Regions from separate parts of the Brevibacillus sp. NRS-1366 genome, predicted to be linked through region 1. Evidence: predicted binding sites of a transcription regulator. Region 1 holds the regulator's gene; each other region holds the start of a gene.
The links. Region 1 encodes LexA, which represses DNA repair genes until DNA is damaged. Its sites were predicted from a motif close to CGAACATATGTTCG; they were not measured.

Region 1 (2,202 bases):
CGAGAATGAAAAGAGAGTGCAACGAAATCGGTAATTAGTCGTATATGAAACAGAGGGGAGTGCAGAGAATGGAAATTTTTCTGTGGATTATCGTAGTGGCTTTGTTCGCGTTGAGCATTGCCGGTATTTTTATGCCTGTATTGCCGGATACGATCTTGCTTTGGGGCGGATTTCTGCTCTATCACTTTGTTATCGCGGAACCAGGTGCGGGTTTACCAGCTTCGTTCTGGTGGGGAATGGCTGTACTCAGTATTTTGTTGTATGGGGCGGATCTGCTGACAAATATGTATTTCGTGAAAAAATATGGCGGGTCGAAATGGTCCTCGGTTGCAGCTGCCGTGGGTATTTTTCTGGGGATCTTCTTGTTTCCACCGTTCGGCATGCTGATTCTGCCATTCGTGCTTGTTGTGCTGGTAGAATTACTCGCCCAGAAGCAGCCGATAGAAAAAGCGGTAAAAGCAGGATTTGGGTCACTGATCGGTTTTCTCGGCAGCGCTGTGGTCAAGGTCGTGCTGCAAGTAACCATGATCATTTGGTTCTTTATTGCCCTTTAGCTGGATAAGTGAAAAATAGTGGCGACAAAAAAAGGACAGCTTCGGCTGCCCTTTTTTTATTAGTGAATCAGTCTGTATACGCCAATGACTTTACCCAGGATGGAAACGTTGTCTAAAATGATCGGCTCCATCGTTGCATTTTCAGGCTGGAGACGGAAGTGGTTCTTTTCTTTAAAGAAACGTTTGACGGTCGCTTCGTCTTCCTCTGTCATGGCGACGACGATGTCACCGTTGTTGGCAACATGCTGCTGACGGACAATCACGTAGTCGCCGTCGAGAATACCAGCATCAATCATACTGTTTCCGGAAATACGAAGCATGTACACCTTGTCCGATGTCACGATGTTTTCAGGCAAAGGAAAATATTCCTCCACATCCTCAATCGCTGTAATCGGCAGCCCTGCTGTTACTTTTCCAATGACAGGCACACGAACAACGGAGTCTTCAAAATTATCTTGAAAACGATCTTCTTCCGAGAGTAATTCAATAGCGCGAGGTTTGGTAGGGTCTCTTCGGATGAGACCTTTTTTCTCTAGACGGGCCAAGTGGCCGTGTACGGTAGAGCTGGATGCGAGTCCCACAGCTTCGCCGATTTCTCGAACAGAAGGTGGGTAGCCCTTGTCTCGAACTTCTTTACGAATGAAATCAATAATGGCTTGTTGCCGGCTGGATAGTTTCGACATATAAGACACCTCAGTTTTCTCGAACATATTTTCCTATATTATACCATGGGAGCTTGCGTTCGACAAACATAAGTTCGATTATTTTGTTGACATGAACGTATGTTCTCATTTATGATGAAAACAACAAAAGGAACGTATGTTTGCAGGAGGGAATAATCATGACTGTGATGACCATTCATAACCGTTTTGAAGAACAGACAGTTAACCGCGGGCGATTCGGCATAACTAGGGGACAAGCACTTTTATTTCTAGCTACTTTTGCTCTCTTTTTTTACTTACTAACCGAACTGGTGTTTGCTTCTGGTGATTCGATGGAACTGCATGGAAAAGAAGTGACAGTTCGCTCGGGCGACAGTTTGTGGTCTATTGCTGTTCACCACAAAGAGGAAGCCAAAATGGATGTGAATGAACTCATCATAGCGATTAAAAAGGCGAATGACCTGGACGGCGTTCTCATTTATCCTGGACAGACGCTCATTATTCCAGTGTCAGAGTAACCTTCCATAGCTTGCGTGATGCCGACGATATGGTATAATGAAACGGCATTACTATAGAGTAGGAGGAACCAGCTTTGGTATCTGACGCAGAAATCAAACGCATTAATGAATTGTCCAAAAAATCTCGCGAGGTTGGTTTGTCCGAAGAGGAAAAATCGGAACAAAAAGCACTTCGTCAAAAGTACATCGACGCAGTAAAGCTTTCGCTGAAAGCGAATTTGGATTCCATCCGTTATGTGGAAGACCTTGAAGAAAATAATCCAAAACAGTAAGATTACTGTAAGAATACAACAGACATCCTTGCTTGACGCTGGGGTGTCTTTTTGTTCCGCGTGAGCTATTTCGAGGGAGGGTTTGGGATGGCGTGGGTAGCGGTAGCAATCGGAGGGGCATTTGGTTCGCTTTTTCGCTACGGGCTTTCGCTCTTGGCAAATCAACCCGGATTGCCGTTAGGTACGTGGTTAGCTA
Region 2 (2,202 bases), on a different contig from region 1:
GAATAGCTAACAAACCAATAGAATATATTTTTGCAAAAGGAATTTTAGAACTACAAAATGGACCTAGAGATTTAAGGTTTGATAGAGATGGAAGACTGATGCCGAAACATGCACGCGTAAAAGAAAAAGAAATAGAAACGTTATTTTTTGAAATGGAAGGACGTGTGTATTCTGTCCTGGCTACAGCAGAATACCTTGAACCTAATGTTAGATCAAAACTTTTTTTAAAGGATCATGAGTGGGGACACATTGACTATCGAGAATTACCCCAATATAAATTTGACCATAATTTTTTTAATTGGTTAATACTAAAAAAAGGCAAAACGATTAAAGATCCGTTTGGGAACGAACTTTCTTTATTAGATGTTGCAGGTTTTTCTGGGGAGTCTCATAGAGGGGCTTCAACTTTTACTGGTTCGGGTGGGAATATTGCTAATCAACCAGTAACACAGACAATGATAAGTATGTCTTCACCTTTCCACAAATTAGAACTAACTTTGGAATATCAACATATGAGAATCCACTTTGAATTGGGTAAACTCTCTGAATGCAAATACGATGATGAAAAAACATATAAAAAAAGTGGCCCAGATGAACATGGATTTGTAAATGTTCACGAGGCCATTATAAGTATCTACTATGAAATTATACCTCTTTTAAACGCGGCATTCCACAAAGAAATTTTAGATGGTACATTCCGACTAAGATATGATCAGTACCAAAAGCAAACTGGTCTGCATGTAATTGAGGATATTGCAAGACAACTTGATCTTAGTTCAGTCGATATTTTATCACTTAACTTTTTCAAAGGAAAGAGTCCTTAAAAAACAATCTCCCACTTATCAGTGGGTATTTTTTTGTCTTGTTAAAGGAACTAATGTTCGTATATAATGCAAACAAATGTTCTTGTCGGAGGCGAGCGATGTGTTAAAGGAACTGCAACGAGCAATAGACCAGCATCAACATACTCAAGTCATCTACCTCGGCAATGATGGGCAGATGACTTTGCGAACCTTGCGACCGCTAGAGGTATCGGGCAACAGATTGAAAGCTTTCTGTCTTACCAGACGAGCGCCGCGCATTTTCATCATCGACAACATTCTGGCTGTTGAACCGGTGGTGTTTGGTCGTGCTGTCTGATATCGAAAGGAAAGTCCTGCGGGTCATCGCCAACTACTCAGCCGGGCGGCGTAGGACCCCAACGGTAGACGAATTGTGTATTAAAACGGGTCGCAGCCGTGGCGGTATCATGAAAGTGCTTGAAGTTCTTGCAAAAGAGGAGTATATCGAGTGGAAGAGATCAGATCCAGATCACATGGTAGTCTTGGAGGCTTGGGAACGGAAGGAGCATGACAGATGGCGAGCAAAGTAGAGAACGTATTTGCGGCAAGTCGCTGGGTATTGTCAGAGCAACGCGAGCTGTATCTCCAGATGAAAGAGGACGAAAAACTTGTGCGAATGCCTGAACTCGAACAGGACGAACTCGAATCATTCCATTACCAACTAAGAGACGCCGGACGAGAGAACTATGCTGTCACCATTACTTGGTGGAAACACAAGAAGGATAGCCTGGGAACGACTTGCGTGATGTGGGGAAAGGTTGAGTGGATCGACATGAATACTAGGCGAGTTAAGTTGCTTACTGACGAGGATGTCCAATGGATACCAATGGATACTATAACCGAAGTAAAAGGCTAGGAGGTAATATCATGGCAAAGGCAACTACACCGAAACGACCGACACGAGATGAATTTGAATTAGAAGACTTAGGCAATCAGCTTGTGGAAGCAAAAGAAGATGGAGACGAGAGGAACTTAACCGTTTGGGGCTTGACTGAGAAAGTGCGTGGGCGGATCACAGTGCTTGATTCACGTACAAGATTGGTCCATATAGATGAAAACGGAGTAACAAGGAAAATACCCTTCTTGGATATTATGAAGGTTAGTTACGAGTAATTACCAGCGCTCCTTATGCCTTGAATTGATACAATTGTATTGGTGATGCTATATGGAATTTATATCTCCAATGCTGCTGGAACAGAGAGATAAGCCGTTCTCGGACGGTCGCTATATTTTTGAACCCAAGATCGACGGTCATAGATTAGAGTTGTCCAGAAGGAACGGGGTTACCCGCCTTTACACTCGCCACAACAACGATGTAACGGCGAAGTATCTCGAACTCTTAGCTGATGGCCCTGACATC
Region 3 (2,202 bases), 130 kb from region 1:
TCCCTGCGGCTGTCTTCTTCCACTCATAAAAGCTATCCGCTGGGATCAAACACCTTTTTCGCAAGAGTGGGACTCTAAAAGCCGGTTTATGTACCAATGTTTCAGCGCGTGCATTGACCAAATTTATTTTTTCATCTTTTGCCCATGAAGGAACTAGACCCCATCTCAACCTTCCTACCCGATTCCTATCTCCGTCATGGATAACGGCTACGACCATTTGGGTGGGACTGATGTTGAATCTCGGCATGTACTCAAAAGGAATGGTGTCCTCTGCATGATAATGGTCTAATAAATTTTTTAATGAAACGGTTAATGTGAACCTACCGCACATATGCCCTCCAACAAAAAAAGTCCCTCGTATGGACGAGGGTTGAAAAAGGTTGTTAACAGTGTATGAAATTTAGTATGCCCAGACCTTATCCACATTATTCACCGAAACCTTCTTTCTACTCCCATGCTTCCCATACCATCACGATTCCGTCCTGTTTTGGTGCATAATTCTTGCACAGCAGGTGTCATGCGGCGCCTTGCGGAATAGTTCGCAATGACCCGGGGCACTTTTCGCTCGATATCAGACAGCACGGCCGTTCACCATCGGCTCAATAGCAAGTATATTGTTGATGGCAAAAACGCGTGGCCCCCGGCGTGTTAGACAGTATGCTTTTAACCGATTTCCTTCCACCTCTAATGGACGTATGACTCGAATCGTTGTCTGACCGTTGTTGCCGAGATAAATCACACGAATGAGTTGCTGTTGTTTTATTGCACGAAGCATTTCCTTTATCACTTCATTCGCCTCCGAATGGAACGTTTGTTCTGTATTATATGCGAACAACATACGAACATGCAAAGGAAATACTTTCCGAAAAATAAAGCAAAAAAAGAACGCCAGTCTCCTTTTTACAAGTGAGTATCTGACGTCCTCTCGTGATTTAATATCATGCACGCAGCAAGGTTTTATAGATGCTTTTTTATGAAGTGAAGCAAGGTCTGACCTTGGGCTGTTAGTACCGTGCCTTTGCCATCGCATTTAGAGCACGCGATTTTTTCCTTTTCCTCATTTAATAACACGCCTTGACCTTCACACTCCCAGCAAGATAGTTCTAGATCATCCATAGAAATCGACATTGATTTCCTACCCCTTTATTTATGATGATAGTTTGCTCCACAATCTGGTGATCGCTGGTTTCTTTTTTCTGAATTGATTCTATCATGACTGTGGCATGTTCTACCAGCAAGGCAACTGAAACGAACAAAAGGAAGCTCCACAATGAGCTTCCTCCCTTTTTACCTTTCTCGTTAAAGCTCTCCCATCAAACCAAGACAGCGAGATGCTTCTTAGCATCATATTCTTCCAGTTCCTCACCATTTTTCAACCGATGAACAAAGTCGGGATTAGCGATCAACGGGCGCCCGAAAGCTGCCACATCAATCGTGCCTTCTGCCAACGCTTGTTCAGCGTTTCTTGGATCGAGCGTGCCAACCCCTACAATCACGCCATCCCAGTATTTGCGGACCAACTGATGCATGGTTCTTCCGTCTGCCAGCACGCGAGTAAACTGCATGGTGGAAGGATGGATCATGGTAGCTCCGACTTCCTTGAATGCTTCTACAAACGTGCGGATGGCCATTTCCGGATCTTCCCACATGTAGCTCGGATTATCGCTTTTATGAGCAGAAAAGCGAATTAATGTTCTGTCGGTACCAATTGCATCAATAACCGCCTTCAAGACTTCTTTCATTAGTGTCAATCTTTGTGCCAGGTTTCCGCCATATCGATCTGTACGATGATTGGATACATCTGAATTGAATTGATCGATTAAATACCCATGTGCGCCGTGAATTTCCACCCCATCAAAGCCGGCTTCTATTGCGTTCCTCGCTGCCTCCGCAAATTGTCCAATTAATTCCTGAATGTCTGCGATAGTCATTTCTTCTGGAGTATCATAGGGCTTTCGGAAACGAGGAACAGCTCCTTCTGCTTGAATGGCTGAAGGTGCCTGCGGTGGCAAGTTCCCCGCCAGTTCGTGATGGGATAATCGTCCTACATGCCATATTTGCGCAATAATCGTACCGCCTTCTTTATGCACAGCATCCGTTACTTTTTTCCAGCCCTCGATTTGTTCCTGGGTATATAGGCCGGGAACTCCTTGATTGCCTTTACCCCGCTTGCTAACAACGATCCCTTCTGTAATGATCAAA
Region 4 (2,202 bases), on a different contig from region 1:
GAAAGCGTATTTCTTATTTTTTGCAATTCGCCATCCGAGTAACCGAGGGCAGTCAAGGCATCCAGTGCTTCATTCAGCGCAGAAACAGCCTGTTCTCCCGCCGTTAGATCCCCTGCTGCTATCGTCAGAATCGCAGATGGCGTATATCCTACCAATTTATCCTTCAAATCCAGAATGATGCGCTGTGCTGTCTTTTTCCCAATCCCCGGAAATTTCGTCAAATACGTAACATTCTCCTGTTGGACAGCCATGACGAGCTGCTCAGGCGTCGCTGCGGCCAGAATCGCCAGGCCGCTTTTGGGCCCGATCCCGCTCACATCAAGAAGCTTTCGGAATAGATCTCGTTCGTCACGAGTAGCGAATCCGTAAAGCAAGATCGCGTCTTCCCGGACGTGATGGTGCGTAAATAATTTGATCTTGCTGCCTTCGTAGCGGACAAACTGGTAAGGATTCGGACAAAATAGTCGATAACCAATACCGCCCGTCTCTACCACTATGTATTCTGAATCCAGATAGCACAATGTGCCTTCTATAAAATCAATCATTTTTGAGCCCCTTCCGAAATGGAAATGAACGCCCGGAACTGTGCGTGCGTAATGGCTATTCCCAGTGCATCCGCCACGTCGTCAGGCTTTGGTATTTCTTTTAGCTTCAGAAGCATTCTGGTCATTTCCTGAATCTGCTTTTTCTCTGCGCCACCGTAGCCAGTCACCGCTTGCTTGACTTGCATCGGCGTATATTCATAGATAGGCACACCAGCCATCTCGGCGGCCAATAGAATCACGCCCCTCGCTTGGCTCACGGTAAAGGCTGTCGTCACGTTTTTATTGAAGTAAAGTTTTTCTATAGACATTTCATCAGGACGATACGTTTCCAAAAGGCTCTGCATGGCTTCAAAAATTTGTTTGAGTCTCAGCGGTACAGGTAAGCCCGCTTCGGTTTGAATACTGCCATATTGGACGGGACGCAATTGGCTGCCCTGTTTATCCAGAACCCCGAATCCAACGATCGCAATACCAGGGTCAATTCCTAAAATGCGCATGGTCCACACTCCGCTTGCAAAGATTCTACTCTCTACTGTATCACAAAGCGTCTAAAAAGCGAACGTGTATTTCCATGCAAATCACCAAGCCGGTAATATTGAAAAAACCTGCTCCCATAGATAGGGAACAGGTTATACGGCGTCATCATCTAGTGTTTGTTCATCCCTAGCAGGTCTGACACATCATGCTGCATATGGGCGTATTCGTCGACGCCACTTTGCATCTGCTCGTTAATCATGTTGATTTGGCGATAATTGAGCTTGTTGTGTCCTTGGTTCAATTGAACGTACAAACGCTGGTGGAACTGGTCTTTGTAGCTACCTCTTGGCATCGAAGACATGCTAAAAGACTCCTCCTTGGACCGCCGTATGAACACAGTATGGCAAAACAGCCAGGTGCTTATGATACCAAGATTTGCTCGTCATTTCACCGTGCAAATGGAGAAGCTATACCAGTGGAGGTGTTCAATTTGCGGCGTTCCATGCTGCTCCTATACAGTCTGATCCTTTTGTTCTCTGTCCTGCCTTTGGCGAGAGTAGCTGATGCAAAAGCAAAAGACGAAATCAGAATCTCGGTCTCTGTTTCTCCAGCGTCGATGTTTTTTTCTACCCTTACTTTTCACGATAAACAATTCGCTTCGCAACTGCTGCGTGCCAAGCATATACCGGCAACTCCACACCCGCATTGGAGTCGCGCTTATCTGACAGTAAATCAGCGCACTTTTGAATACGACCACAACGGGCATCTGTTTGCAAAAAACAAACCCAAGCAGTATTTGTTAAGCAAACAAATGAAAAATCGACTGGAAGAACTCGTGCTGGCAGTTGAAAAGGTTCACTACGGTCAGGCTGTACATTGGAATCAGGTAAAAAAGTCATTCGGACGAATGGACTATGCCACAGTCATTGATTTGGAGACTGGTGAACATTTTGACATCCAGCGAAGAGCCGGCAGTCGCCATGCTGACGTCCAGCCGCTTACCAAAAACGATACGATGATCATGAAAAACATTTACCAGGGTAAGTGGAGCTGGAAACGGCGGGCTATCCTAGTTGAAGTCGACGGCATTTATTATGCGGCGTCCATGCACGGCATGCCCCATGGTGCCGGAGCGATTAAAGGAAACGAATTTCCTGGCCACTTCTGTATCCACTTCTTG

Region 2: ACIFQN_RS26400 (WYL domain-containing protein) is a predicted target of LexA. The motif match lies at 871-884, and genes of this name have one in related genera.
Region 3: ACIFQN_RS17550 (WYL domain-containing protein) is a predicted target of LexA. The motif match lies at 805-818, and genes of this name have one in related genera.
Region 4: ruvC (crossover junction endodeoxyribonuclease RuvC) is a predicted target of LexA. The motif match lies at 1,102-1,115, and genes of this name have one in related genera.

What each region holds. Positions count from the first base shown of each region.
Region 1 covers NZ_JBITPN010000022.1:324,422-326,623, reverse strand. The annotation lists gene ACIFQN_RS18270 (DUF456 domain-containing protein) at 69-554, shown strand; gene lexA (transcriptional repressor LexA) at 614-1,237, opposite strand; gene yneA (cell division suppressor protein YneA) at 1,396-1,734, shown strand; gene ACIFQN_RS18255 (DUF896 domain-containing protein) at 1,809-2,006, shown strand; gene crcB (fluoride efflux transporter CrcB) at 2,094-2,202, shown strand, end outside.
Region 2 covers NZ_JBITPN010000041.1:31,601-33,802, reverse strand. The annotation lists gene ACIFQN_RS26405 (hypothetical protein) at 1-824, shown strand, start outside; gene ACIFQN_RS26400 (WYL domain-containing protein) at 925-1,140, shown strand; gene ACIFQN_RS26395 (hypothetical protein) at 1,130-1,372, shown strand; gene ACIFQN_RS26390 (YolD-like family protein) at 1,357-1,698, shown strand; gene ACIFQN_RS26385 (hypothetical protein) at 1,710-1,955, shown strand; gene ACIFQN_RS26380 (ATP-dependent DNA ligase) at 2,008-2,202, shown strand, end outside.
Region 3 covers NZ_JBITPN010000022.1:190,611-192,812, forward strand. The annotation lists gene ACIFQN_RS17545 (SOS response-associated peptidase) at 1-331, opposite strand, end outside; gene ACIFQN_RS17550 (WYL domain-containing protein) at 572-787, opposite strand; gene ACIFQN_RS17555 (tryptophan RNA-binding attenuation protein) at 958-1,128, opposite strand; gene ACIFQN_RS17560 (alkene reductase) at 1,314-2,202, opposite strand, start outside.
Region 4 covers NZ_JBITPN010000046.1:4,927-7,128, reverse strand. The annotation lists gene ruvA (Holliday junction branch migration protein RuvA) at 1-545, opposite strand, end outside; gene ruvC (crossover junction endodeoxyribonuclease RuvC) at 542-1,042, opposite strand; gene ACIFQN_RS28220 (hypothetical protein) at 1,192-1,383, opposite strand; gene ACIFQN_RS28215 (hypothetical protein) at 1,498-2,202, shown strand, end outside.